One region of the Bacillus sp. AFS017336 genome, then DNA from elsewhere that is predicted to be linked to it. Evidence: riboswitches for the same ligand, from Rfam matches in the RefSeq annotation. Region 1 holds a riboswitch; each other region holds the start of a gene.
What was found. A riboswitch is a leader RNA that binds a small molecule or an ion and turns the genes downstream of it on or off. The one in region 1 is predicted to bind S-adenosylmethionine.

Region 1 (7,456 bases):
TAAGCGTTTTTATCTAAGTTGTTCTAACTAAAAAGATTACCACTTTGAATAGTTCATAGTAGTAATCTTTTTCTATTTAATATTATCAGTTCGTGGACTTATTCCAACGTCTCTACATATTTTTCTTTTTTTATGAAAAATGCACTATTCTCCATAACAAAAAAATGATTTAATTCGTAAATAACATTTTGTCAAAATAAAAAAAGCACAAACTGAAAGATTCTCCAGCCCGTACTTCGATAATTTATTTCATTCTTTTTTTATATACCTTCATTGAAATCATATAAAACAAAATTCCAATTCCGACTAACCATAATACAGCAGTTAAAATATTACCATAGTCCGGTTGCCCAGCTAAAAGTGAACGCACGCTTTCAGCAATTGGTGTCATTGGTTGGTTTTCGGCAAAAGCTCTTAGTTTGCTACCCATATTATTTGTTGGAACGAAGGCAGAACTTACGAACATTAAGCCCATAAGTAAATAAGAGAATACGCTCGCACCTTCATACGATTTTGACATTAGTCCGCATGCCACTGCAATCCAAGTAAAAGAAAATACGGTAAGAAGAATCATACCAATTGCTAATAACCATTCCACAAAATCAGCGTGAGGACGGAATCCCATGATAAAAGAAATGAGAATCACTGCTGTAACTGATAATAAATTTAATATTAAAGTTGAGATAACATGCCCTCCCAATATCGATGATTTAGCGATTGGCATGGAATGAAATCGATCAAATATTCCTTTTGTCATGTCAGTGTTCACTCGAACTGCTGTATAGGAAATCCCCATTCCAATACACATAAGCAACACACCTGGAACGATAAAATTCACGTAATCTACTTTATTCATTGTCATGGCACTACCGAAAATATAGACAAAAGCGAGCATAAGCATAATCGGCATGAGGATCGTTGTAATAATTGTATCAATACTTCGAAGTGAATGTTTCATCACTCGACTGCACATTGTAAACGTATCGCTGAAAAAATGATTTCCATTCATTGCTATTCCCCTCTCTTTCCAGTAACAACTAGGAAAATTTCCTCAAGTGTTGGCTGTTTTTCCACGTATTCTACTTTTTTAGGCGGAAGAATTGCTTTTAATTCATCCAGCGTACCTTCTACAAGAATTTTGCCCTCATGTAAAATGGCAATTCGGTCAGCTAGTTGTTCGGCTTCTTCTAAATATTGTGTAGTAAGAAATACAGTAATACCCGCTTTTGCCATATCACGAATCACTTCCCACAAAGCTAATCGTGCTTCCGGGTCAAGTCCAACTGAAGGCTCATCAAGAAAAACAAGTTCCGGTGACCCAAGTACTGTCATTGCTAAATCCAATCGTCTTTTCATACCGCCAGAATAAGTAGCAAGAGCTCGATCACCAGCTTCAATTAAATCAAAACGGCGTAGACTTTCCTCCACAGCTTTTTTTCGATCAGGCAAGTGGCGGAGTTTTGCTACTAGGTCGAGATTTTCACGCCCTGTCAAAATATCATCTACTGCAACGTTTTGTCCGGTTAGACTAATTTTCTCACGTACTTGCCCTGGATTTGTTTGAATATTCGAACTACAAACTTCAATTTCCCCCATATCCGCTTGTATTAATGTGCTCAAGATTTTAATAATAGTCGTTTTCCCAGCACCATTGGAGCCCAGTAAAGCGAAAACACTGCCTCTTTTCACCTCAAAATCTACGCCTTTTAGCACCTCTATATTTTTATAGGATTTTTTTAATCCCTTCACTGAGATTGCAGTATTACTCATAATCATTTCCCTCCCATATATAAAGCTGAAGGCGCGCGCTCTAAGCGTAAGTTGCGCCTGCAGCTGGATTTATCTAAACAGACATACAAATATGACTTATGCTGTACTTATTTGTTAAATATTAACTGATGATTTTATTTTTTCTTACCCAATCGATCTAGAATGCTTTTGTTCAAATTATTACGTAATTTATCATCCCATCTTTTCGCTTGATCGGTAAGTTCATTAGCAAATGCTGTAACGTCTTCACCTGTTACTTCTAATACGTCCTTACCATCTGATGCACCTGCTTCAAATAAATCAATGAGATCATACTGGATTCTCAACATATCCATCCCGCTTCCAGAAGCAAAACTCCACATATAGTTGCAGATTTTTTTATAGGCTTCTTGGTAATCGGCTGGCAATGCATCTACTCGTGCCATCATTTCTTTGTATTCTTTTTTATCATCGAGTATCTTTTTGAAGAAATTCACCATGGTTTTTAGCCCCCTACTTTTATTTTTTATTCGTCCATATCTTTACTTGCTGTTCGACTCTACTCTCAATATCTTTTTCCAACTCTACTTTACCTCCGAAAAAACCTGCCGATTCTCCACCTAGTTTAGAGAGAGCCATCAATTCGTCGGCAAATGCCGCTACGTCTTCACCAGTTACATCCAACACATGCTTTCCTTCTGCTGAACTAGCCTCAAATAGTTCATATAGATTGATGATTTCTTCACCAAAACCATAACCGAAATTCCACATGTACTTTTGAATCTTTTTGAACACAAATGCGTAATCTTTTGGTAGAGAATTTACCTTTTTCATAAATGCTTTATATTCTTTTTTGCTTTCTATATCGCCAATGATTAACTCAATAAATTTTTTCATACTATCGCTCCCCCTTTAGGATATTGATTTTTGATGAAACAAAATTCCATCTTTTCCAAAATTGTTGTAATTCCTCACGCCCTGCTTCGTTTAATGAATAAAACTTACGAGGCGGTCCCATTTCAGATCGTTTTTTCTCGATATTTACCAGCTCTTTCTTTTCCAGTCGGATTAAAATGGTGTAGACTGTACCTTCGACAACTTCAGTGAATCCTAAGTCATTAAGAAGACGAGTAATTTCGTAGCCGTAAGTATCACCGCGACTGATGATTTCAAGTACACAACCTTCCAATGAACCTTTGAGCATTTCTGTTAAATTTTCCATAGCGTACACCTCCTTTTTACTTTCGTTAAATAAGTTTTAGGTCTATTAATTTAAACGGCAATTAACTGCGGAGAAAACCACCTTTTTACTAATTAGTGATACAAATATTCAGTAATACTTAGTACCGGACAATAGAAAAACTAAATAGCCTATAGATCATTGATTTCACTGTTCATTTTATTTGAACTCTTTTTCAGCTATCTGGTGCGACTGATACTCCGTATTACTTAGTAATAGTATATAGTATTACTAAGTAGAAGAAATGTGAACCCTTTTTTAAAAAAAATTTAACTATTTAGTATTACTGGTATTCAGTATTGCTAAGTACAGGTACATTGTATCACCGAGTAGTCGGATTGTAAAGTTGATCAAAAAAATTTTTAGTTAAGAACTAGATCAAAATAAAATTACTTAGACCACTGAATCTAACCGTGTTCTGGATTGCTTCTAATGTATTATCTATCTATACAAAATATACATTCCCTCTTTTTTAAACCTTTCTGTAGCGAACATTTTTTATTTTATTTTGACAGACTTTGTTTATCATGCTATCATGACAATTAATTCAAAACATTATAAATTATTAAACTCTTATTGAGAGTGGCGGAGGGACTGGCCCGATGATGCCCGGCAACCATTCAACGTTTTTTGTTGAAAAGGTGCTAATTCCTGCAAAGCAAATTGCTTTGGAAAATAAGAGAGGATTCCATAAATTTTGTAGCCCTCTCTCTTTTAAAAGCAGAGAGGGCTTTTGTCGTTTTGAAGGATTGTTAGATTTCATCTTTAATATTTCTTAATAAAAATTTCATAAAAATGCATAAGGTGCTGTTAAGAATTATTTCCACAGCTTAAAAGGGAAGTCGGTTAGAATCCGACACGGTCCCGCCACTGTATTGGGGAGCGACTTATCAATCTACCACTGTTTCATACTGAAATGGGAAGGGATAAGAAGCGTTTGATCCTAAGTCAGGAGACCTGCCTATTGTATGCGCTTGTACCTACGGATGTATAGGGGGGAGTGAGGAATACGTGATTTGGGATCAGCAATGTCTCAACTCTAGTTAGTTATGCGTATGAGTCTCTCTTTTCTATTTGAAAAGGGAGACTTTTTTGTTGGGAAAAAATACAAAAGCAATCATATAAGGAGTGTATTAGAATGGGAAACAGTGTAAAAAGTTCAAATTTAGGTTATCCAAGAATTGGTGAAAAGCGTGAATGGAAAAAAGCACTTGAACAATTTTGGGCAGGTAAACTAGAAAAAGAAGATTTTTTAAAGCAAATTGAAGCGATTCGTTTGCAGCATCTTCAAAAGCAAAAAAATCAAGGTATTGACTTAATTCCAGTAGGTGATTTTAGCTTGTATGACCATGTTCTCGACACAGCTGTTATGTTCGGTCTCGTACCTAAGCGCTTTGAATATGCTGGAGGAAAAGTATCACTTGAAACTTATTTTGAAATAGCACGCGGTTCAAAAAATGCTGTTGCATCTGAAATGACAAAATGGTTTAACACAAACTATCACTATATTGTTCCAGAATTGGGAGAAGTAACACCTACTCTTGTCGATAACCGTCCACTACAATTTTATAAAGAGGCTAAACAAAAGCTTGGTATTGAAGGGAAACCAGTTATCTTGGGGCCAGTAACATTTGTAAAACTGTCTAAAGGATATAAAGAAACTGAGTTTAAAACGATTGTAAATCAATTTGTACCACTTTATGTCGATCTATTACGAGAATTACAAACAGAAGGTGTGGAGTGGGTTCAAATAGATGAACCAATCTTATCTACATCTATTTCAAAAGAAGAAGTGGCATTATTTAACGATATATATGAAGCATTGCATAAAGCAGCACCTAATGTGAATGTGATACTTCAAACTTATTTTGAGAGCGTTGATTTCTATGAAGAAGTAGTTTCACTCCCTGTTCAAGGAATTGGTCTTGATTTTATTTATGATAATGGGCGAAACCTTGCTGCAATTAAAAAATATGGTTTCCCAAAAGATAAAGTACTTGCTGCTGGAGTGATTGACGGACGTAACATATGGCGTGCAAATCTTGATCATAAATATGCCCTTCTTGAAGAAATTACTGAGTTTGTTTCAAAAGACCAGCTTATTGTACAACCTTCATCAAGCTTATTACATTCTCCTGTAACAGCGAAAAATGAAAGTACAATTGATGATGTGCTAAAGGATGCGCTATCTTTTGCTGATGAAAAATTAAATGAAATTTTTGTATTAGCAAAAGGTTTACAAGATGGTAAAGCGTCGATTCAAGCAAAAATTGAAGCAAGCATAAATGCAATTCAAGCATTAAATGAATCATCCGTTCGAAACAATAAACAAGTTCAGAAGGCCATTCAAAACTTGCATACGTATAGTGTGGATCGTGAAGAATCCTATAAAGTTCGTCAAGCCATTCAAGAAAAGTCTTTCCAATTACCGCTTCTACCAACTACAACAATTGGTAGCTTCCCTCAAACACAAGAAGTAAGAGGTCAGCGTTCAAAATGGCGTAAAGGTGAATTAACGAATGCACAATATGAAGAGTATATTAATGCTGAAATCAAAAGATGGATTGCGATTCAAGAAGAACTTGGCTTAGATGTGTTTGTACATGGTGAATTTGAACGAACTGATATGGTTGAATATTTTGGTGAAAAATTAGCTGGATTCCAATTCACAAAATTTGGTTGGGTTCAATCATATGGCTCTCGTTGCGTAAAACCGCCACTTATTTATGGGGATGTGTCTTATTTAGATCCAATGACCGTTAAAGAATCCGTGTATGCCCAATCATTAACAACCAAGCCTGTTAAAGGCATGTTAACAGGTCCAATAACAATTTTAAACTGGTCATTTGTACGAGATGATATTTCACGTTACGATGTTGCAAATCAAATTGCACTTGCACTTAGAACAGAAGTTGAAACGCTCGAGAAAAACGGAATTCGTATGATTCAAGTCGATGAACCAGCAATTCGTGAAGGGCTACCATTAAAACGCGAAAACTGGGAAAGCTATCTGAACGTTGCTGTTTATGCATTTAAAATCGCAACAGCTTCTGTACAAAACGATACACAAATTCATACTCATATGTGCTACTCAAACTTCGAAGATATAATCGATGCAATTAATGCACTTGATGCTGACGTTATTTCGATTGAAACCTCTAGAAGCCACGGCGAGTTAATTTTTGCTTTTGAAGAAAATACATACGATAAAGGTATTGGCCTTGGTGTATATGATATTCATAGTCCGCGTGTCCCAAAGGTTGAAGAGCTCACAAGAAATATTGATCGTGCCCTTCAAGTAATCAATCCGAAGCTGTTCTGGATTAATCCTGATTGCGGTTTGAAAACGCGAGGTATTGATGAAACGGTTTCAGCATTAAAGGTGATGGTTGAAGCAGCTGAGCAAGCGAGAGAAAAGTTGTTTGTGAAAGAGTAATTAGTAGCTGGTTCAATAATGTCTATCAGAAAATTTAGAAATAAGAAAACCACTGACTTGTTTTCAGTGGTTTTCTACTATTGTAAGTGTTTGTAAATATTCATAGGAATGCTGTCAGGGTAAAAATCTTTATTCAAAATCTGCCGATAAAGTTGTTTCTTTCGCTTCTTCAAAGTTTTGAAGTAGATTTTGATATTTATGATTAGCCACTTGATAAGCCATTATTTCTAACAAAAGTCTAAGTAGTGGCGTTTTCGATTCAACAATATTAATAATCGCTTCAGCTGCTTTTTCAGGATTACCAGAAAAATTGGCATAAAAAGAATAAAGAGCACCTAAGTATTCAGGTGCTCTAAAACATACGTAAATATTCATTTAAATTATCTTCTACACATTCCATAACAAGTCTCACAAATTTATTAGTTTCACCTTTCATACTAGCCAATTCTAAAGCTTCGTAGTATTGAATTCGTTTAACTGGATCAGCTTTTATAATTGCTGGCGGGTAACCGTGTTGCATTAAAATAAAATTCATTAATAATCTGGCTGTTCTTCCATTTCCATCAGAAAACGGATGAATATAAACGAATTTGAAATGAAATAATGCTGCTAACTCAACAGGATGTAGTACATCTTTGTTCTTATTATACCAATTTAATAGATTATCCATTTCTTCTTGAACAAATGGATGCTCCAATGGTTGATGCTTACTACCAGAGATTCGTACATTTATCTCTCTATACTTACCAGCGTTGTCACCGTCTATATTTTTCAAGACAAGACTATGTATATTTTTAATCGTGTTATGATATAACTCTTCTTTACTTTCTACAATTTGCTCGACATATTTAATTGCTTCAACATGGTTAATTGCTTCGAAGTGTTCTTTTAATCGTTTTCCACCGATTGTTAATCCCTCTTCAATTACGATCTTCGTTTCTAATAATGTTAGTGTATTTCCTTCAATAGCATTCGAATTGAATGTCCATTCAATTAAATACACATCTCTCATGTTTTTTAGTACAGCTGCT
Region 2 (7,456 bases), on a different contig from region 1:
TGATGGGGTTGAGGATATTTTGCATAATATCCCGTCAAATAAAGAAGTTTTAGTAGTGTGTGCGAAAGAAGGATCTTCAATTATGATCGCGGAGATGCTTTCAGACGAGGGGCTAGATGTAGCATATCTTGCAGGTGGAATGAAAGAGTGGAGCGAGTATTTAGAGCCAGTAAAAATTGCAGAGTTAAATAACGGCGGAGAACTATACCAATTTGTGAGAATCGGTAAAGGATGTTTATCTTACATGATTATTTCAAATGGAGAAGCTGCTATTATCGATTCAACTCGAATGACAGATATATACATCAATTTTGCAAACAAAAAGAACGCTAAAATTACACATGTATTAGATACTCATCTTCATGCAGACCATATTTCTGGTGGAAGAAAAATTGCTGAGTTAACTGACGCAACATACTGGTTATCTTCAAAAGATGCATCAGGCGTAACTTTTGAATATAGTCCATTAGAAGATGGAAATAAAATAATGATTGGTGAGTCATCAATTAGTATTGAGGCTTTATATTCACCAGGCCATACAATCGGTTCAACATCATTTGTAGTTGACGACAGCTTTCTTCTTTCCGGTGATATTTTATTTATCGATTCAATTGGAAGACCTGATCTAGCTGGGATGGCGGAAGATTGGGTAGGGGATCTGCGTGAGACACTTTATAAAAAATATCGAAACTTATCAACAGAATTAATCGTACTCCCTTCACACTTCATGGTAATCGGCGAATTAAATGAAGACGGTAGCGTTTATAAAAAACTTGGCTATTTATTTGCTGAGAATCATGGCTTGAACATTGAAGATGAGAACGAATTTAGAAAAACAGTTACCGAGAATTTACCACCACAACCAAACTCGTATCAAGAAATTCGTGAAATGAATATGGGAAAAATAGATTTAGATGAAGAAACACAAAGAGGAATGGAAATTGGTCCAAATCGATGTGCGGTAAGATAAGTAAAAAAACAAGGAGGAAACTAAAATGGAATCTACAAAATTACTAGATGCAAAAGGCTTAGCATGCCCAATCCCAATTGTAAAAACAAGAAAGGCAATTGCAGAAATTGGTGTAGGTGACGTACTAGAAATTCACGTCACAGATAAAGGGGCTAAAAATGATCTAGCAGCTTGGGCTAAATCAGGTGGTCATGAATTACTAGAATATGTAGAAGAAAATAATGTATTAAAATTTTGGATCAAAAAAGGATAAATTAATCGATTCATAGTTTCAATTATAGGGGGTCTTCAATTGGACTGGACCTTAATTTTAGTACTGTTTTTAGTTGGCTTTATTGGTTCTTTCATCTCAGGCATGGTAGGGATAGGCGGAGCGATTATAAACTATCCAATGTTATTATTTGTACCTCCATTATTAGGATTTGCATCTTTCACTTCACATCAAGTTTCGGGGATCAGTGCCGTGCAAGTAGTATTTGCAACTTTAGGTGGAGTATTAAGCTATCGTAAAAGTGGTTATTTAAATAAAAAAGTTATATTAAGTATGGGAATAAGTGTACTAATCGGAAGTTTTCTTGGAGGATTCGGTTCAAATCTACTTTCAGAGCATGGGATTAATCTTGTTTACGGTATTTTAGCAATGGTTGCGGTCATTTTAATGTTCATTCCTAGAAAAGAGATTGAAATAGCAGAAAGTGGTCAAATCTCAATCAATATATGGCTTGCGGCAGGTTTAGCATTTGTCGTTGGTACTAGTGCTGGAATAGTCGGAGCAGGCGGAGCATTTCTTTTAGTACCAATCATGCTAACAATCTTAAAAATACCAACACGAATTACAATTGCTTCTTCGTTAGCAATTACATTCATTTCTTCAATAGGTGTTACAATCGGTAAAGTCTCTACCGGCCAAGTTACAATTTTGCCTACTATTATCGTAGTAATTGCAAGTCTAATTGCTTCACCATTAGGAGCAAAAATAGGCAAAAAAACAAAAACGCAGGTTTTACGAGGAATTTTAGCAGTGTTAATCGGATTTACTGCTTTGAAAATATGGTTTACGATTATTAAAACATGGATTACTTGAATAGGGATTTAGTTTAAAAAGCAGCAAAACTTTTATGAGAGTTTTGCTGTTTTTTTCTCCCTTTTTTATGTAATTAACAAGATAACTATCGAATACGAACAACCAAGAGTTAAAATTAGGATGTGAGGTATTAAATACTAATGTTCGTAAAATATAAAGAAAAAAGGATCTTCATTTTTTTAATGAAGATCCCATTTGCATTAAAGTCTTTATAACAAAATTTATCTATTTTTTTAGTGTATTAAATTATTTTAAAGTTGAAGTACTTTCTTCTGTTTTGCAATGTTCGCATGTTGAATAGATTTTTACTATTTTTTTATACTCCGCGTACTCAATAGTTTCTTCACATTCTTTACAGATTAAAATTTGCATGAGAAACACCTCCTACACCCACTATAGCACGTTCAATTCGTTATTTCTCCAGGGACTTTACCTACCCTGTGGACGGAAAATGTCCATGGGGAGAAAGCGTTGAATTAGCAAGGTTTCTTAACAAAAATCGAATCAAAATATTTTTTTCACGGTATTAAAAAATAGATAAAAAAACTATATGGAAATATGTTTTTGGCAAGCATATGCTAATTAATGCAAACAGAAAAAATTACTATTTTTAACCAAAATTTCTCAAAAAAATTTAAGAATACTACTTGACGTATTAAAAAAAGAGGGATAATATTAACTCAATAATTTTAAAACTTAATAATTTCTATTACTTATCCAGAGAGGTGGAGGGACTGGCCCTACGATACCTCGGCAACGGGTTTGTTGTTTCGTAACAAATACCGTGCTAATTCCTGCAAATCGTTTAAGCGATTTGAAAGATAAGAAGTAAAGTGGCTTATATATTTAACCCCTCTTCTTATCTGTGTTATTGGATAAGGAGAGGGGTTTTTTGATAGTTTACAAGCGAAAAAAGGGGGAAATACACATACAAAACCTAGTTTGCACATAAGAATACTTTGGTTTTTATAAGATTACTAGCACTGGAGGAATAAGTTTGATTGAGATAAAAAACGTCTCCAAGGTTTATCCTGGAAGGCCACCAATTAAAGCTCTAAATAATATTAATATGAAAATTGAGAAGGGGGAGATTTATGGAATCATTGGCTTTTCGGGAGCGGGAAAAAGTACATTGATTCGTTGTTTAAATAGGCTTGAAGAACCAACAGAAGGATCAGTTCTGATTGATGGTTTGGACTTGATGGCTTTGAACGATGAACAGTTACGGAAGACGCGTAGAAAAATTGGCGTTATATTCCAGCACTTTAATCTACTTTCAGCGAAAACGGTTTTTGATAATATAGCCATGCCACTTTACCTTGAAGGAAAGAAGAAAAGTGATGTTCAAAAAAAGGTAATGGAATTAATTGAATTTGTTGGTCTTTCGGGGAAACAAGATGTTTATCCAGGGCATTTATCGGGAGGACAAAAGCAAAGAGTGGGAATAGCAAGGGCATTAGTAACAGACCCGGACGTTCTGCTTTGCGATGAGGCAACATCAGCATTGGACCCTGAAACAACGAAGAATGTACTGGAGCTTTTAAGGAAGGTAAATAAATCTTATAATCTTACTATTTTCCTAATCACGCATGAAATGAGTGTCATTCGTGATTTATGTGACAAAGTAGCCGTCATTGAGAATGGAGAAATTGTTGAAGAAGGCCATGTGTACGATGTTTTTACGAGTCCACAAAAAAGCATTACAAAGAATTTCGTTAACACTGTATTACACCATGAGGTACCTCCTAAGTTATCGAACTCATTGGCAAAGGGAAAATATTATCAATTAGTCTTTTTAGGAGAAAAGGCTGCCAATCCTCTATTATCAGAGGTCCTTAAAAAGTTCGATATTCACCTAAACATTCTTTATGGATCTATTACAGAGCTGCAGGAAAGACCGTATGGGAATTTGCTTGTTGCACTAGATGGAGCAGAAGAAGAGAGTAAAAAAGCTATTAAATATATTTTGGAAAAAGGAATAGATGTAAAGGAGGTTGAGTTAAATGGAGCTTAATTGGGAATTCTTTTGGCCACAGTTTCTGCAAGCATGCAATGAAACATTTCTGACAGTACTCGGTTCATTTATTTTTGGAACAATTATAGGCTTGCCATTAGGTATTATCCTAGTTGTAACAAGGCCGGGACATATAATGGCAAACAGACCCGTATTTACGGTGTTAAATACTATTATCAATATTTTGCGGTCTGTGCCATTTATCATTTTACTAGTTGCCATTATTCCGTTTACTAGATTAATAACTGGAACATCAATTGGTGTAGTTGCGGCAATTGTTCCTCTATCAATTTTCGTTGGACCTTATTTGGCAAGATTGATTGAGAACTCAATGCTAGAAGTAGATAAGGGAGTGCTGGAAACAGCCTATGCAATGGGAGCTACAAAGTTTCAAATTATTACTAAGTTTATTTTACCTGAGGCGATCCCATCGTTAATTCTGTCATTTACAACAGCAACGATTGGACTAATTGGTTCAACCGCAGCAGCGGGTGCTGTTGGGGCTGGTGGTTTAGGTGACTTAGCGATTACATATGGTTATCAACGATTTGAAACAATCGTTATTATCATTACTGTTGTATTGCTGGTATTTATTGTTCAAATCATTCAAAGCTTAGGAAATACGTGGTCAAGATATGTGAGGAGGAAAAGAGGATGAAAAAGTTTTTTAGTATTTTAGCAGTATTATTATTAACCGTTTCGGTATTAGCAGCGTGTGGTTCTAAAGAATCATCAGGTAATGGAAACAAAACAATTAAGATTGGAATAAACGGTGATGACGGTGAACTTTGGAGAATTGTCCAAAAACAAGTAAAAAATGATGGCATTAAGTTGAAAATCATTTCTTTTTCAGATTATGTACAGCCAAACACAGCACTTAACGATGGTAGTCTTGATTTAAATGCTTTTCAAACAATCACATACATGAACCAATTTAAAAAGGATCACAATTTAGATATTTCTGCGATTGGTTCGACTGTTATTGCCCCAATGGGAATTTATTCTCATAAATATAAAAATCTAAATGATATCCCAGATGGTGCAACGATTACCATTCCAAATGACGTAACGAATGCAGGGCGTGCACTTAAACTATTACAATCTTCAAAGTTAATTAGTTTAGTAGATAATTTTGACCCTAAAGGAAGTATTGAACAAATTAAAGAGAATCCTAAGCATCTAAAAATCAAACCGATTGCTGCAGGTCAAACAGCAAGATCATTAGATGATGTAGGAGCGGCTATCATTAACAATGGTTTTGCTGTTCAAGCCGGATTAGATCCTGCAAAAGACCCGCTTTATAAAGAAGATCCAAATGATAAAGCTGCTATGCCATATATTAATGTCATTGCATCGCGTACAAAGAATAAAAACGATAAGGAGTATTTAAAAATTGTGAAGGCATACCAATCAAAAGAAGTTCATGATTACATTATTAAGCGTGACAAAGGTGCGACGGTTCCGGTTGTCGTTACGATTGGGAAAATTAAAAATTTATAAGATCGTATTTTGAACTTCATTTCTTATATAAGAGAGCAAAGGGGAGAATAATGACATGACAGTTAAAACTGAAACGCATAGAGACCAAATTGTGAAAAGTATTGAGGAATTGAAGGAAATATACATTCAAATTAGTCATCAAATACATGAGAAACCTGAAATAGGCAATCAAGAGTTTTTTGCTTCCGAAACACACACTAAAACATTAGTAGAAGCTGGTTTTGACGTAACGCGTAATATTGCCGGACATGAAACAGGCTTTGTAGCACGAAAAAAATCGTCTAAGCAAGGCCCAACGATTGCCTTTTTAGCAGAATACGATGCACTGCCTGGTCTTGGTCATGCATGTGGACATAATATTATTGGGACTACGAGTGTGGCTGCAGGTATCGCCCTTGCCGAAGTAATCTCTGAAACTGGAGGAGAGGTCGTCATATTTGGAACTCCTGCAGAAGAGGGAGGACCCAATGGAAGTGCAAAAGGTAGTTTCGTAAAAAACGGATTATTAGAAGGTGTTGATGCAGCTCTTATGATTCACCCAAGTGGTAAAACAGGATTAACAAGCCCATCTCTTGCAGTAGATCCATTGGACTTCCACTTTTATGGTAGAGCGGCCCATGCGGCTGGTTCCCCAGAACATGGAATTAATGCACTAGATGCCGTAATCCAATTATTCAATGGAATAAATGCCCTTCGTCAGCAACTTACTAGTGATGTACGAATACACGGAATTATCACTCACGGAGGCGATGCGCCTAATATTATTCCAGAATATGCTTCAGCGAGATTTTTCATCCGTGATAGTACATGGAAGACTACGGAAGAAGTTTCAACTAAGATTCGTAATATTGCCGAAGGAGCGGCACTTGCAACTGGTAGCACTGTGAAAATTGAGAGATTCCAAAATGAAGTCCACGACTTTATTATCAATCAATCACTTGATCATATCGTAGGTGAAGAATTAGCTTTATTAGGAGAAACAATCAGTGGCAAAAACGGAGGAATTGGATCGACTGACGCTGGTAATGTCAGCCATGTAGTTCCGACTTCCCACGCATATATAAAAATTGGACCTGATGATTTAGTAGCTCATACGAACGAATTCCGTGAAGCTGCTAGGTCGTTACAAGGTGATCAGGCTCTAATCAAGGGGGCAAAAGCATTGGCATTAACGGGCTATCGATTAATTACCGATAAAAACCTTTTAGAAAAAGTTCAAACTGAATTTCAGCAAACTGAAAAATAGTTAAATTAAACAGTCAGAAAGATGGTGGGAATCCATTTTTCTGACGTTTTTATTTTTGATAACTTATTCGATTTATATTTTTAAGTAATGGTTTTTGTGAATTTTCTTCTTACTCAAATGTTCCTTTAACGATCGGAATTCCTTTATCTAACATAATTTTGCCATTTGCAATAACAGTCTCAATCTCCAAATTATCTTGTTGTAATAATACAAGATCTGCATCCTTACCTACTTGTAAACAGCCTTTTTGAGGCAGCTTTAGCACTTGTGCAGGATTGGATGTGATCACTTGAATAGCTGTTTCTAATGGGATTGCTTCCTCTAATATTGCATCTTTTACTTCTTGGAAAAGAGAGGACATCTTTCCGACTTGAAGGCCAAGATACTCACCATTTTTATCGAAATAAGGGAGACTTGCCTGAGCATCAGATGAAAAGGTAATATTCCCAATAGGTACACCTTGATCAAGCATCAATCGTAATGCTTTGCTACACTTGACCTCACCTTCCTCTAAAAACTGAGGGATTGTACTCGTTGTAAAATCGACATATCCACCTCTTAGAGCGTATTGAATTCCTGCCTCAAATAACTCTTCATTACGATTAATATGTGTAGGATGGAAATGACGCATTGGGATGTTTG
Region 3 (7,456 bases), on a different contig from region 1:
GCCACAATTCTAACTTACTTTCAAAAGTGATGTTAACAAATTGTGGGAAAGAATTGTTAAGCGATTTTCTTCTCTTTTTGGTGTTGTTTCCTAGAGCGACTAAGGATTAATAATGCCAATATTGAAAAGAAGATTGGACCTGCTATCATCCATATTGTCGATTTAAAATCACCTTCAATAGCTGGTTGGATGATTGTAAAAAAGTTAGCAAATCCAACTACTAATATGACGAGTATACTAGCAAATAAAGCAGTAGAATTTGACTTTAATATTTGAAATGGTTTGTCGATTCGATCATTCTTTTTAAACATTGGATAGGCAATTCCTAAAAATATATAAGGTAAAGTCATCGAAACATTAGTCATTAGAGTCAATTTGTTAAAAAATGAAGATGCGCCTTGGCCGCCAAAAGAAGTAAGGATAATGATAATTGAAACAATTGCAAATTGGATCCACATGGCATTTACTGGTATACCTTTTTCATTTGTATCTGAAAATTTAGTTGGCCATAAGTATTTTGGTGTTCCTTTAATAATCGTTTTTAATGGTGCATATATTAAGGTGAAAAATGCTCCAGTGTAGGCAAGGAACATTGATAAACCAGTGATTCTTGCAAACCAAGTGCCTATAGTATCTGATGTAGCTGACGAAAGATTAAAAGCTTTTCCAAGCTCTAAACCTAAATTATACATGAGTACATATGTGATGTTTCCTAGATTGGTCGAGCTCGCGCTTAAATCATGCGACCAGTTTATAAAAATACCAACTAAAAAGATTCCTAATGAATAGCCAACTGAAATAATAATTGCTGATATTGTAATCCCTTTTGGAAAATTGCGTTCGGCATTCTCTGTTTGATCAACTAAACTTCCAATAGCTTCTAAGCCACCGTACGCAAAAATGGCAAATACTACGAATGATAATATGGCAAGGCCGGATATATAATTTGGATTCGGCGAGTGAGCGAATGCAGATGAAAAAGTTTTAATAGGTTGAGCAAATTTTCCTCCATTAAATACAAAAATAATGATACTTGTGATTAAGAGAACTATATTTAATGAGGATACAGTTATTCCACCAATGGTTGTAACTTTACTAATACTTTCAATTCCTTTTGAAGCAAAATAAGTAACAACTAGCATCCAAAGTAATGCTAATAAACCGATTGATTGTGTAGAGGAAAGGCCAAATAAGGAAAGTGATTGCGTTTTGTCTCTACCAAAAATGAACGTTGAAAGTGGTATCCAAACCTTTGAAGAAACGCTTACCATATAGGTTACATAGGATGAGAACCACATAAATGTACCAATAAAGGCAAACTTTGGCCCAACGGAATCAGCCATCCATGTATAAATACCACCTTCAGAATGCTTGTAAGCTGCTCCGAACTCAGCCATCATAAAAGCAAATGGAATAAAAAACGTAATAGCTGAGAGTAAATACCATGGAATTGCACTATATCCCATTAAATAAAAAGCAGTTGGTATATTACCGAAGCCATATACAGTTGTAAATACCATTAATATTAAACCGACTAGCGAAAGTTTTTTACTCAAGACCTCACCTCAATAATTTATTGATTATGAAAGAATATAAATATTTTCTTCAATAATCGGTAAATTATTAGTCGCTAAAATGAAGAGTATAAATTGATTGATTAGCGTGATTAGAAATGGAATCAGATTGAAGAAACAAAACTTTCAATTCTAAATTTGTTTACTTTTGTAAAGATATAATTTGGAAAAATGGAGATGACAGCTACTCCTTTTCAATAGTTGTATACAATTGGTGTATCTCGAAGTTTAGAAAAAATTATTTTTTCTATATTAAGGAATAGTTTATTTCGATTTTTCAAACGCTAAGTTGATTAGTAAGTACTTAAAACTGCTTTGTTTGAAAGAAAGGATGAAATAAATGAGCTTAAATGAAGTTTTATTTAGAGTTATGTGCTCATTTTTTGTTTTATTTATTTTAACTAGATTAATGGGGAAGAAAGAAATTAGCCAATTAGATGTTTTTACATTTATTACGGCTATTACGATTGGAAATATTGCTGCATCACTTACGACATCTAAAACATTAGATATTGAGGATGGCATAACTGGCTTAGTTGGCTGGGCAGTTCTGACGATTATCATGGGGTATATAAGTTTAAAATCTAAATCTGCCCGTCGACTAATTCTTGGAGAACCTATTATATTAATTAGACAAGGTAAAATAATGGAAAACGCATTAAAAAAGGCTAAATTAGATACTGAGCAATTTCAAGGGATGCTCCGAAGTGAAAATATTTATTCTTTCAAAGATGTAGAATACGCAATTTTTGAAATTGATGGAAGTCTATCGGTTATGAAAACAAAAGATGTTAAAACGAAAAAAAATAAAGCGTGGAAAAAAACATTGGTTTTTCCAACTTCAACTGCTGTGATTACTGATGGGGAAGTAAATGAAGATGCACTATCAGATTTAAATTTAGATAAAAAATGGTTAAATGCTCAGCTTGAAAGGGCAGGAATTCACTCAATTTCAGATGTATTTTTAGTAGAAGTACAAACAGATGGGTCGTTATATATTGATTACCGGGAAGATCAATTAAATGAAGTAGAAAAATAATTGACTCACATCCTAAAATGGATATGAGTCAATTGATTTTTATATACGATTATTCGTAAATAGGTACCCATCCTTCAGTCGTCACAAATAGTCTAACAGCTACTACTTTACGGTCATCTGCTAATGTAAAATAGTGACGAACATTTGGTGGTACTGAAATTAGATCACCGGGATTTAATTTAACATGGAAGAAACCTTCAGTTCCTTCAATAATAAAAGAACCATGGCCGCTAACAATGAAACGAACTTCATCATCCGTATGATGATGCTCACGGTTGAAGTTTTTTAATAACTCATCAAGATTTGGTGTTGCTTCTGAAAGCGTAATAATATCATTTGCTAAATAGCCACGTCTTGAAGAAATATCATCGATTTCAGCTTTAAATGTTTCAAGAATCGATGCTTTTTCATCATCTGATAAGAGAAACTTTTCTTTTAATGAGCTATGTAATTGCTCGATATTCCAATTTTCATAAATAACCCCTTGTTCCTCTAAATAGGCTTTTACTTCTACATCACTTGTAATATGATAATCTTTTTTTTCTACCCAAATTGTTGCCATAATTCATTCCTCCAACTAATTAATTTTTAATAAATAAATTTTTTTGTATACCCTGTAATGCGTATTGGAATAGAAACTCATAAGCTTCTAAATGCTTCTTCGCTTCAAATGCTGATTCTGCCCACACTGTAATACCGTGATTATGAATTAGGACTGCTCCATGATCGTTTTTAATATGTGGAAGAAACTCATTTGCTAGGGTAGGGATATGTGCATGATTTTTAATAATTGGAATTGTAATTTCTGCATCTTCTTCCCATAATCCTAATGCTTTTATAATTTCAATACCTGAAAAAGATAACTCATCTTGGTATGGAAAATCTTTTGTTATAAAGTTATTTGCTAAAGTGTGTACATGAAGAACACATTTAGCATTCGTATTTTGATAAATTAGTCGATGTAAAATTGCTTCAGCTGAAGGTTTCTTTGTATCATCCCAAACAGACTGATCGAATTCATTCACAAGTAAAAAATCGTCATACGTATGTTTTGTTTTATCTTTACCACTAGTTGTAACTAGGAAGTTTAATGGTTCGTCATTTACTTTAATTGATAAATTTCCACTAGTTCCTAAAAACCAATCACGGTCAGCAAGTACTTTTTTTACTTCGCGGATTTCATCATAATGTTTGAAAAAGTCTTTCATACTAGAACCTCCTTCTCTAGTGAAGCTCGGATATCATAGAAGCTTTCAAAAGGAATATACGGAAGGGAAAGTTCCTCGCATTTATTCTTTAAGAAATCTCTTGCAAAAATCAAATTAGCTTCTTTTGCAATTTGTAAGTCAGTAATTGAATCTCCAATGACTATAATAAAATCATTTGATTCACTAAATTTTCTCTTAACAGAAGGCTTGCACATTCCACAGTCATGCGAACACAATGCATCACATGAATGATCCCAATGAATTTTTACAGTTGAACCTGTAAAGTCAGTACGATTACATAAAATAGCAGAAGGTGGAAGGTACTCTGCTAAAATAGGATGAACGAAAAAGTCTAAGCCGCCACTAACAACCTTTAACTCAATTTGTTGCTCGTTTACAAATTGAATAAAATCGTTAAAACCATCTCGAATGACCGTACGATCGATTACATAATCAGTCATTGCTTGTTTTTTCGTTGAAGGGATTGTAGCGAACATTTTCTCGACGCCTTCACGAATCGATATTTTGCCATTTAATACTTCGCTTGTTAATTCGCTTACTGAAGGAGGAGCAAATTGCTTAATTAAATTGACGATATTGTCTCCTTCTGTAATAGTTCCATCAAAATCACAAAAAATCTTTATTGCCATTGTTTATTTACCCCCAAAGTTGTAATGCTTTCTCAAGTGATGTATTTGGAAGTGCATAATCTTTTAATTCAACACCAGATAAAGTAGCAGATATCGCTTCTCTAAATGCATTTCCTCCACCAATCGGACCATCTGGATGACCGTGTATACCACCACCAGCGTTTATAACTTGCTCAATTCCAAAATCTTGAATTAATTGAGGTACAAGTGCTGGGTGAATTCCCGCAGATGGAACAGGGAATGTTTCTTTTAATCCATTTGATTCTGTTAAATTTTCAGCGATTTTTAATGCTGTTTCTTTTTGTAATGCAACCGAACCGTATGGTGACGGGAATAAGCTAAAGTCGGCACCTGCAATACGTAAAAGTTTACCAAGTAATAAGCCAGCATCAATACCATAAATCGGCGATGCAGTAAAAGCTCCTGAAACAGCAGGGTGAGCCATAATTGGAACATTGATTGAAGGATCTTCAACTAAACCTTGAAGTACATCAATTCCATAAGAAAATACATTTAATAAAAATACATCAGCACCAGCTTCAGCTGCACGTAACGCTTTTTCTTTTAACTCATATGTACGGCCAGTTAAATTCACCGCATATAAAGTTTTGTGTCCCGTTTTTTCGTAGACTTGATTCAAAATATTTTTCCCATGAGTGACACGGTCAGTTATTGATGTGATTGTGTCAAAAAGAATCTCGTCATCTTTTATTAAATCGACGCCACCTAATGCTTGTTTTTTTAATTCTTCCGAAATGTATGGAAGATCTCTACCAATGATTGATTTGAAAATGCTCATTAATAAAGGGCGATCATATACGTCCAATTTTTCTCGAATACCTTTAATACCAAATTTTGGTCCTGGAAACAGTCTTAATAAATCATCCGTAAAATTTAAATCAATTAGTTTGATTTCGCCATCAAGTGAAAGTTTTCCGAAAACAGTTGTTAAAATTGCTGGAATATCAGCTGAAAAATTTAAACTAGGATAGTAGATTTCAATAATTCCTTTTGTCGGTTTATAGCCTAAAAAGTTAATGACATTTTCTTCACACCCAACTTCGTGAACAGAAAGTACCTTGCCTTTATGCTTTTGCAATTGAATTTGATCGTTTTGTGGTAATGTCGTCCAAGAACCAACTGTCAAACCAAGTGCGATTGACTCTGCCTTTTTTTCTAAATTGTGATTTTTATCGTAAACTTGGTAAGTTGCTATTATTCCACTCATTTCATAACCTCCGAAAGTATTTATTAAAAACAAAAAACCTCTCGCTAAGGAGAGGTTTACCTACACCTTATCTGTCAGCAAAACGCTGCGAGAATTAGCACCGTGCTAGCTAACTAGCCGGTTGCCGGGTTTCATCGGGCTCGGTCCCTCCACCTACTCTGAATAAGTTAATATTTAATTTTGAATTCTTGATATAATCGCATTATTTCATGAACAATTCTAAATGTCAAACATTAAATTTTGAAAATAATTCGATTTCTTTTAATCTAGTAACCGCTTCCTTTAGTCTTTCGGTATCTGATAATAGACCAACTCTTACATAACCTTCACCGAATTCGCCAAAACCATTCCCAGGAGCAACTGCAATATGTGCCTTTTCAAGTAATAAATCTGCAAATTCCTGTGAAGTAAATCCTGAAGGAACTTTTAACCAAGCAAAGAAGGAACCTGCTGGGGCCGTTACTTCCCAACCAATTTCATGACAACCGCTAATAAAGACATTTCTGCGATCTTCATAAAGTGCTAACAATTTTTTCACACTTTCTTGAGATTCTGTTAATGCAACAGCGGCAGCCTCTTGAATAGCTGGGAAAATACTAACGTAAAGATGGTCCTGTAATAGATTAATAGCTGAAATGACCTCTTTATTACCAACTGCAAACCCAATTCTCCAACCAGCCATATTATAAGTTTTAGAAAGTGTATAAATTTCAATACCACACTCTTTTGCACCAGGAGTTTGAAGATAACTTAATGGTTTTTTGCCATCAAATCCAAAAGCACCGTATGCAAAATCATGGCAAACTGTAATATGATTATTTCTTGCTAACTCCACAGTATCTTTAAAAAATTCTTCTGTTGCGATTGCACCAGTAGGGTTATTTGGATAATTAATAAATAAAATTTTACTAGCATCTAAAACTTCCTGAGGAATTAAGCTATAATCTGGTAAAAATTGATTTTGCTCAAGTAACGGAAGCGTATAAGGTACCGTTTTAGAAAGAGAAATACCAGATAAATAGTCAGGGTATCCTGGGTCTGGAACTAAAATCGTATCTCCTTCGTCACATAAACAAAGTGGTAACTCTACTAATCCAGCTTTTCCGCCAAATAAAATAGCTACTTCTTCCTCTGGGTCTAAGTCAACATCATACTCGCGTTTATAAAAATCTACAACAGCTTTTTTTAATGTACTCATCCCTCTAAAAGGTGAATAACGATGAGTTGTTGGATTTTCAACAGATTGCTGCAATGCTTTTATAATATGGTCTGGTGTTGGTTGATCTGGATTTCCTTGACCAAGATTTATCACATCATGACCTTTATTGATTGACTCATTAACTTTTTGAACGAGTGAAGCAAAAAATTGTTTAGGTAAATTGTTTAATAGCTTATTATGAATCAAGTTAATCACTCCAAAAATAGAATTTATTTAAGTAGATTAGATCGTTTTGTAATCGAATGATTTGCATGAACGACTGTTGCAATAACTTTCACCATCATATATGCTCGATTTAAAAATGTCTATAAAATTTAGAATAGGGTGAATAAATTATGTTGAAAATTGCTTGCATTCAATCTGACGTTATATTAGGCAAATCAAGAGCTAATTTTAAAAATATGAAATCTAAAATTATTGAGGCTGTAAAAGAAAATGTAGAGGTAATCGTATTACCGGAGTTATGGACAACAGGCTATTGTTTGGAAGAAATTGGATTGCATATTGGTGATCAAGAGGAAATCATTTCTGAACTCCA
Region 4 (7,456 bases), on a different contig from region 1:
TCCACTTGGACCTAGTACTGAAACAAATTCACCCTTTTCAACATTAAACGTTACACCATCCAATATTTTAATTGCTTTTTGCTTTGATAAAAATACATGAGAAATATCATCAATTGTAAGATAGCTCATTTTAATGACCTTCTACTTCTCCGTAGATTTTTCAGCGAATTTTGTATCAACTAATACTGAGTGTGGAACCTCTTTTGGTAATACGCCAGAGTGTTTCATGATCGTTTGAAGATTATTCCACTCATCTTCTTCTAATATTGGATTTGTTGAATAAGAGTTTTGAGACTTATAACGATCAATAACTTTTATTGAAATATCTAAAGGTGTATCTTTAAAGAATGGTGCAACACTTTTTGCGATTTCTTCAGCGGAATGAGAATCAACCCATTGCTCGGCTTCATAAATTGCATCAGTAAATTGTTGAGCTGTTTTAGCATTCTTCTTCAAATAACTTTCTTTTGCTATAAAAGCCGTGTAAGGTACTTTTCCTGATTCTAATCCGAATGAAGCGACGATTTTGCCTCTTCCTTCTTTTTCCATAATACTTGCTGTAGGCTCAAATAATTGTACATATTGTCCAGTCCCTGATGCATATGCATTCGCGATATTAGCAAAGTCGATGTTTTGGATAAGATTCAAATCTTTATGTGGATCAATCCCATGTTTACTTAGGACGTATTCGCCAACCATTTGTGGCATGCCACCTTTTCTTTGCCCTAAAAACGTTGTGCCTTTTAGTTGATCCCAATTAAATGTACCAGTTTGATTTCTCGCTACTAAAAAAGTTCCATCCGTTTGAGTCAGTTGAGCAAAGCTTTTAACTGGATCATTTGCTCCTTGAGCGTATACATAGATTGTTGTTTCAGGACCAACTAATCCAATATCTGCACCGTTTGATAGCACAGCAGTCATTGTTTTATCTCCACCAGCAGTAGTCGTTAATTCAACATCTAATCCATGCTTTTTAAAAATCCCTTCACTTATGGCCACATATTCAGGTGCGTAGAATAATGAATGAGTCACCTCTGCAACTCTTACTTTTGTATTGCCATCTTTTGGTTTATCTTTCGAGCAAGCACCTAAAATAGAAGCAACTAATAAAAATAAAATAACGAACCATTTGATTTTCATTTAATCCCTCCTAATCAAAAATATACAATTAGCCTATGCAATAGGAGAAAATGGGTGAATGCGGAGTTCTGACGTGCAGTTTGACTGAAGAACAGCAGAAATTTTTTGGACAAAAGAAAAAACCTCTCAAAATTCCTTTTTTAGGAAATTAGAGAGGTTTTTATTTATTGCTCTTCGAAAAATATTTTCGAGTATCTTCGCGTATTTCGCTAGGTAAAACAGTTGCTAATTCTTTGTTTAACCACGAAAGTGTTTTACTACGTAAATATTCATGCATTTTTTCTTCTGCAGAGAGCATGACTAAATTGATCGTGCAGGTAGCACTTGGAGTACAACCTTTTTCTCTATATAGATAACCATTATCTTTAATGTTTTTACATTGAAATATGGGTTTAGAACCTTCAACTGCTTCAATTACATCCCAAAAAGAAATTTCTTCTGGAGATTTAGCAAGTTTAAAACCACCTTTAACTCCTGGAACTGAACTTACAATACCAGCTTTAGATAATTTACTAAAAATCTTTGAGAGATATGTATCTGAAACACCTTGAAAGAAGGAAAGTTCCTTTATTCCAATTGGAGAATCTTCAGGAGTATCAATTAAATAAACTAGGCAGTGAAGTGCATACTCAACTCCAACGCTATACTGCATTAAAACACCTTCTTCATAAAAGAGATTATGTTAATTAATCTTAGAAATGTTTTATTTCTTTGTCAAACATTTACTTTTAGAGCAAATAAATGAGTTTGACAAAATAAAAAAAACGATTTATTATGGATTATATCAATCGGCGATTAAGTTAGTCGCCAATTGTTTAATATAATTCTACATCTAAACATTTATTTTTAGAATTAACTTTTTTAGGGGGAAATAAAATGGAACAACAAATTAATTATTATAAGTTAGCACCAGAAGCACTTAAAATAATGATGGAAATGGAAAAGTATACTAAATCAACGGGTATAGACCATAAACTTCGTGAACTTATTAAAATTCGTGCTTCACAAATTAATGGTTGTGCATTTTGCATCGACATGCATACCTCTGAAGCAAGAGAAATAGGTGAAACGGAACAACGTATATATTGTCTTACTACATGGAAAGAGTGTGCTTTTTATACAGATGCAGAAAAAGCAGCATTAGAGTTAACAGAGCATATCACATTGATCCCGAATAAAGGTGTGCCAGGAGAACTCTATAATCGTGTTAGTAAACACTTCAGCGAAAAGGAATATGTAAATCTTGTCCTTATAATCAATCAAATTAATAGCTGGAATAGAATCTCTATATCAATGGGGAATACACCAGCTGAAAGATAATTATGCCTTTATATAAAAAAAGCATCCAAATGAACAGTTTGGATGCTTTTGCATTTTAGGATTTATAATATGGCATTAGATTAATAGCGAAATTTTAACTCTGATTAAAAAGGGCTATCCAAATGTCATTAATTCTGACTTTAGGACAGCCCTTACATTTTTATTTATTAAATTATTTTAAAGGTCCACCAAGCTCAGCTAATTGAGCGTCAAAGCCTTCAAACTTTTTGAAGTTTTCTTGGAATTTTTTTACTAATTCAAGAGCTTTTTGATCATATGCTGATTTATCTTCCCAAGTTGTTGATGGAACTAATACGCTATCAGGTACACCAGGTACATGAGTTGGAATTGCTAATCTGAAAAACTCATCTTGTGTAGTTTCAATGTTGTTTAAATCTCCTTCAAGTGCAGCGTGAACCATTGCTCTTGTGTAAGAAAGATTCATACGTTTACCAACGCCATATTCTCCACCAGTCCAGCCAGTGTTTACTAAGAATACATTTACATTATGTTTTTCAATTTTTTCACCAAGCATTTTTGCATATTCTACAGCTGGAAGCGGTAAGAATGGTGATCCAAAGCATGTTGAGAATGTTACTTGTGGAGATGTAACACCACGCTCAGTACCTGCTAATTTACTAGTAAATCCACTTAAGAAGTGGTACATTGCTTGCTCTTTTGTTAATTTGCTGATTGGAGGTAATACTCCAAATGCATCAGCAGTTAAAAAGATAATTGCATGTGGATGTCCAGCAACGCTTGGCTCAATGATATTTTGAATTGCTTGCATTGGATATGCAGCACGAGTATTTTCTGTTAAAGTTGTATCATCATAGTCAGCTAAACGGCTATCAGATTTAACAACTACATTTTCTAAAACAGTACCAAATTTAATTGCAGAGAAAATTTGTGGCTCTTTTTCAAATGTTAAGTTGATACATTTAGCGTAGCAACCGCCTTCAATATTGAATACACCATTATCTGACCAGCCATGCTCGTCATCACCGATTAATTTGCGGTCTGCATCAGCAGATAATGTAGTTTTACCAGTTCCAGAAAGACCAAAGAATAATGCTACATCGCCTTCGCTACCAACGTTAGCAGAACAGTGCATTGGTAAAACATTATTTTGTGGTAATAGGAAATTCATGATAGAGAAAATTGATTTTTTCATTTCTCCAGCGTATTCAGTACCACCAATTAAGATTATTTTCTTTTCAAATGATACAATAACAAATGCCTCTGAATTTGTTCCATCTACTACTGGGTCTGCTTTAAATGTCGGAGCAGAAACAATTGTAAACTCAGCTTCATGAGTTAGAAGTTCTTGCTCAGTTGGGCGAATAAATAATTGATGAGCAAATAGGTTGTGCCATGCAAATTCGTTAATTACTTGGATAGGTAAACGGTACTCAGTATCTGCGCCAGCAAATCCTTTAAATAAGAATAGTTCGTTACGATCTTTTAAGTAGTTAAGTACTTTGCTATATAATTTTTCGAATACGTCAGCAGAGATTGGTTGGTTTACTGAACCCCAATCGATTAAATTTTCAACAGATGCCTCTTTAACAATAAATTTATCCTTAGGTGAACGTCCAGTATATTTGCCTGTTGAAACGCTAACTGCTCCTGTTGACGTTAAAATTCCTTCTTGTCTTGTTAGGACTTTTTCAACTAACTCAGAAACGCTAAGTTGGTTATACATTTGATTACTAATAAGTAATTCGTTTAATTCAAAGTTTACATCAACTGTCTTCATATACTAATACCATCCTTTAAATATATTTGTCTGCCATGTAGGTATCTCGATAAATAGTATAACACATTTATTTTAATAGTGTATACTATTAGTTAGCAAAATGTGTTATGAATTTCATTAAAAAATAAATTTGAGTAAAATGATTTAATTAATAGGTGTAATTTCGTCAATAGAATATGATAAATAGTAATTTCCATTTAAATAGAAATTAAAAGTTATTGTAGAATTATGTCATAAGTAATGATAAAAGTTGTTGACAAGAAAGTGAAATTTTAATATGATACTTTTCATACGGATACTCTCTTATCCCGAGTAGGTGGAGGGATACAGGCCCTACGAAGCCCAGCAACCTCACTTTTAGTGAAAGGTGCTGAACCTGATGCAAGACTTTTTTTTATGTCTTGAACGATAAGAGCGAAAGGCAAATAACCAAGAACCCTTTCCTCAGGTAATATTTGATAAGAGGAAGGCTTTTTTTTTGCTCAAAACTTAAATACAGTGGCAATTTCGTAATTTACACTGAGTTATCTTTATCTTAAATGGGAAACATAGGAATAGGAACAAACTTTTTATTCTTATGTTGAGAAAAAAGAGATCCGTCAATTCAATTTAGGAGGGGACTCAATGTCACAACGTCGTTTATTTACTTCAGAATCAGTTACAGAAGGACATCCAGATAAAATCTGTGACCAAATCTCAGATTCAATTCTTGATGCAATTTTAGCAAATGATCCGAATGCTCGTGTAGCAGCGGAAACATCAGTTACAACAGGTCTAGTACTTGTTGCAGGTGAAATCACAACTTCTACTTATGTAGATATTCCAAAAATCGTTCGCGAAACAATCCGTGAAATCGGTTATGATCGTGCAAAATACGGATTTGATGCAGATACATGTGCAGTTTTAACTTCTATCGATGAGCAATCAGCAGATATCGCTTTAGGTGTAGACCAAGCGTTAGAAGCACGTGAAGGTAGCATGTCAGATGAAGAAATCGAAGCAATCGGAGCAGGTGACCAAGGTTTAATGTTCGGTTTTGCTGTAAATGAAACACCTGAATTAATGCCACTTCCAATTTCATTATCACACAAAATTGCTCGCCGTTTAACGGAAGTTAGAAAAAATGAAACAGTTTCTTACTTACGTCCAGACGGTAAAACTCAAGTAACTGTTGAGTATGATGAAAACAACAAACCAGTTCGTATTGATGCAATCGTTGTATCAACACAACATGGTCCAGAAGCTACTCAAGCTCAAATCGAAAATGATATTAAAGAACTTGTAATTAAACCAGTTGTACCAGCTGAGTTAATTGATGAAAATACAAAATTCTTTATCAACCCAACAGGTCGTTTCGTAATTGGTGGACCTCAAGGTGATGCAGGTTTAACAGGTCGTAAAATTATCGTTGATACTTACGGTGGATATGCTCGTCACGGTGGTGGCGCATTCTCTGGTAAAGATGCAACTAAAGTTGACCGTTCTGCTGCTTACGCTGCACGTTACGTTGCGAAAAACATCGTAGCTGCTGGCTTAGCTGATAAAGCTGAAGTTCAATTAGCATATGCAATTGGTGTAGCTAAACCAGTTTCAATCGCTATTGATACTTTTGGTACAGGTAAAGTTTCAGAAGAAAAATTAGTTGAAGTAATTCGCAACAACTTCGACCTACGTCCAGCTGGAATTATCAAAATGCTTGACTTACGTCGTCCGATTTACAAACAAACTGCTGCTTATGGTCACTTCGGCCGTACAGATATCGATCTTCCTTGGGAGCGTACTGACAAAGCAGAAGTTTTAAAAACTGAAGCAGGTCTATAATAATAAGATTAAGGCTGAATACGGCATTTGCTGTATTCAGTCTTTTTTTGTTTATACAGAGTTACATTCTAATAGAAGACAAATATAGATAGGCATACTTAAAAATGATTTTTCATAGGTTTAAATGACTAAATCAAAGTTTTAAATGGAGGAACCTATGAAGGCAATAATTTGTACAAAATACGGTCCACCAGAAGTTCTTCAGCTAAAAGAAGTTGAAAAACCTACAATAAATGATGATGAAGTGTTGATAAAAATACACGCAACAACCGTAACAGCAGGAGATGTAAAACTACGAGCCTCAGAATTCCCTTTTATGTATTGGCTACCTTCTCGACTTATGTTTGGCCTAACAAAACCGAGAAATAAAATACCTGGTTGTGAGCTAGCAGGAGAAATCGTCACAGTTGGGAAAAAAGTGAAAAATTTTAAAACAGGTGATCATATTTTCGGGTATAGCGGATTTTCTTTTGGTGCTAATGCTGAATATATTTCTTTACCTGAGCAAGGAGTGCTTACCAAAAAGCCAATTAATATGTCATTCGAGCAAGCTGCAGCTGTGCCTGTCGGGGCAATTACGGCACTACATTTTTTAAGAAGGAGTATTATCCAAAACGGGCAAAGTGTGCTTATTTATGGTGCTTCGGGAAGTGTAGGAACTTATGCGATACAACTCGCAAAATATTTCGGCACAGAAGTTACTGCTGTGTGTAGTACATCAAACTTAGAGTTGGTCAGATCTCTTGGAGCAATAGAAGTGGTAGATTATACAAAGGAAGACGTTACGAAAAGTAGGAAAACTTATGACATTATTTTTGATACGGTAGGCAAGACTTCTTTTTCAGACTGTAAAAAATTACTGAATAAAGATGGGACCTATTTATTAAGTGCAGTATGGAAGCCCTCAGTGTACTTTAAAGCATTTTGGAGTAATTTGACCAGTAATGAAAAAGCCATCCTTGGAGTAGCAAATATGAACAAGGAAGATTTGAATTATATTAAAGCACTTATTGAAGCGGGTAAATTAACATCTGTGATTGATCGGCATTACCCACTTGATCAAATTGCTGAAGCACATCATTATGTAGAACAAGGCCATAAGAAGGGGAATGTAGTAATTAATATTAGGGGTAATAATCAACTTTAAAATCATAATATAAGAATCCCTCAAAAATTGATTTTGAGGGATTCCTAAATTTGCAATCTTTTTTATAGATTTTCATTTTGCTGTCTTATTTCTTCACCAGCTAAAATCATATTTGCTGTTTCAATTTTGCGAAGTTCATCCACTGAATGACCAGGGTCGAGATTATTAAGGTTCGCTTGTATTTTCATTTGCTCTTCATTTATAAGGGGTTTATTTTGTTTAGTCAAATTATTACCTCCATATATATAGTAGAAACGTGAAGAAATTCT

Region 2: it holds a riboswitch for S-adenosylmethionine, as region 1 does, so the genes downstream of both, CN601_RS02530 (methionine ABC transporter ATP-binding protein) here and metE (5-methyltetrahydropteroyltriglutamate--homocysteine S-methyltransferase) in region 1, are expected to answer to the same signal.
Region 3: it holds a riboswitch for S-adenosylmethionine, as region 1 does, so the genes downstream of both, CN601_RS25715 (2,3-diketo-5-methylthiopentyl-1-phosphate enolase) here and metE (5-methyltetrahydropteroyltriglutamate--homocysteine S-methyltransferase) in region 1, are expected to answer to the same signal.
Region 4: it holds a riboswitch for S-adenosylmethionine, as region 1 does, so the genes downstream of both, metK (methionine adenosyltransferase) here and metE (5-methyltetrahydropteroyltriglutamate--homocysteine S-methyltransferase) in region 1, are expected to answer to the same signal.

The regions. Positions count from the first base shown of each region.
Region 1 covers NZ_NUCO01000010.1:111,725-119,180, forward strand. Annotated here, with positions in the region: gene CN601_RS04835 (ABC transporter permease) at 245-1,009, opposite strand; gene CN601_RS04840 (ABC transporter ATP-binding protein) at 1,012-1,770, opposite strand; gene CN601_RS04845 (DUF1048 domain-containing protein) at 1,905-2,249, opposite strand; gene CN601_RS04850 (DUF1048 domain-containing protein) at 2,269-2,646, opposite strand; gene CN601_RS04855 (PadR family transcriptional regulator) at 2,648-2,971, opposite strand; SAM riboswitch class I at 3,560-3,671, shown strand; cobalamin riboswitch at 3,775-3,968, shown strand; gene metE (5-methyltetrahydropteroyltriglutamate--homocysteine S-methyltransferase) at 4,128-6,425, shown strand; gene CN601_RS04865 (Rossmann-fold NAD(P)-binding domain-containing protein) at 6,555-6,800, opposite strand; gene CN601_RS04870 (Fic family protein) at 6,778-7,456, opposite strand, start outside.
Region 2 covers NZ_NUCO01000006.1:74,679-82,134, reverse strand. Annotated here, with positions in the region: gene CN601_RS02550 (MBL fold metallo-hydrolase) at 1-970, shown strand, start outside; gene CN601_RS02545 (sulfurtransferase TusA family protein) at 996-1,223, shown strand; gene CN601_RS02540 (sulfite exporter TauE/SafE family protein) at 1,263-2,054, shown strand; gene CN601_RS02535 (GapA-binding peptide SR1P) at 2,301-2,426, opposite strand; SAM riboswitch class I at 2,765-2,882, shown strand; gene CN601_RS02530 (methionine ABC transporter ATP-binding protein) at 3,052-4,068, shown strand; gene CN601_RS02525 (methionine ABC transporter permease) at 4,058-4,726, shown strand; gene CN601_RS02520 (MetQ/NlpA family ABC transporter substrate-binding protein) at 4,723-5,568, shown strand; gene CN601_RS02515 (M20 family metallopeptidase) at 5,624-6,814, shown strand; gene iadA (beta-aspartyl-peptidase) at 6,924-7,456, opposite strand, start outside.
Region 3 covers NZ_NUCO01000154.1:7,668-15,123, reverse strand. Annotated here, with positions in the region: gene yjeM (glutamate/gamma-aminobutyrate family transporter YjeM) at 57-1,556, opposite strand; gene CN601_RS25735 (DUF421 domain-containing protein) at 1,915-2,613, shown strand; gene CN601_RS25730 (cupin domain-containing protein) at 2,663-3,175, opposite strand; gene CN601_RS25725 (methylthioribulose 1-phosphate dehydratase) at 3,195-3,821, opposite strand; gene CN601_RS25720 (2-hydroxy-3-keto-5-methylthiopentenyl-1-phosphate phosphatase) at 3,818-4,471, opposite strand; gene CN601_RS25715 (2,3-diketo-5-methylthiopentyl-1-phosphate enolase) at 4,479-5,699, opposite strand; SAM riboswitch class I at 5,764-5,868, opposite strand; gene CN601_RS25710 (pyridoxal phosphate-dependent aminotransferase) at 5,926-7,113, opposite strand; gene CN601_RS25705 (carbon-nitrogen family hydrolase) at 7,257-7,456, shown strand, end outside.
Region 4 covers NZ_NUCO01000138.1:27,192-34,647, forward strand. Annotated here, with positions in the region: gene CN601_RS23395 (ABC transporter ATP-binding protein) at 1-129, opposite strand, end outside; gene CN601_RS23400 (ABC transporter substrate-binding protein) at 142-1,134, opposite strand; gene CN601_RS23405 (RrF2 family transcriptional regulator) at 1,301-1,792, opposite strand; gene CN601_RS23410 (carboxymuconolactone decarboxylase family protein) at 2,017-2,460, shown strand; gene pckA (phosphoenolpyruvate carboxykinase (ATP)) at 2,633-4,219, opposite strand; SAM riboswitch class I at 4,520-4,634, shown strand; gene metK (methionine adenosyltransferase) at 4,844-6,040, shown strand; gene CN601_RS23425 (NAD(P)-dependent alcohol dehydrogenase) at 6,198-7,187, shown strand; gene CN601_RS27125 (hypothetical protein) at 7,250-7,414, opposite strand.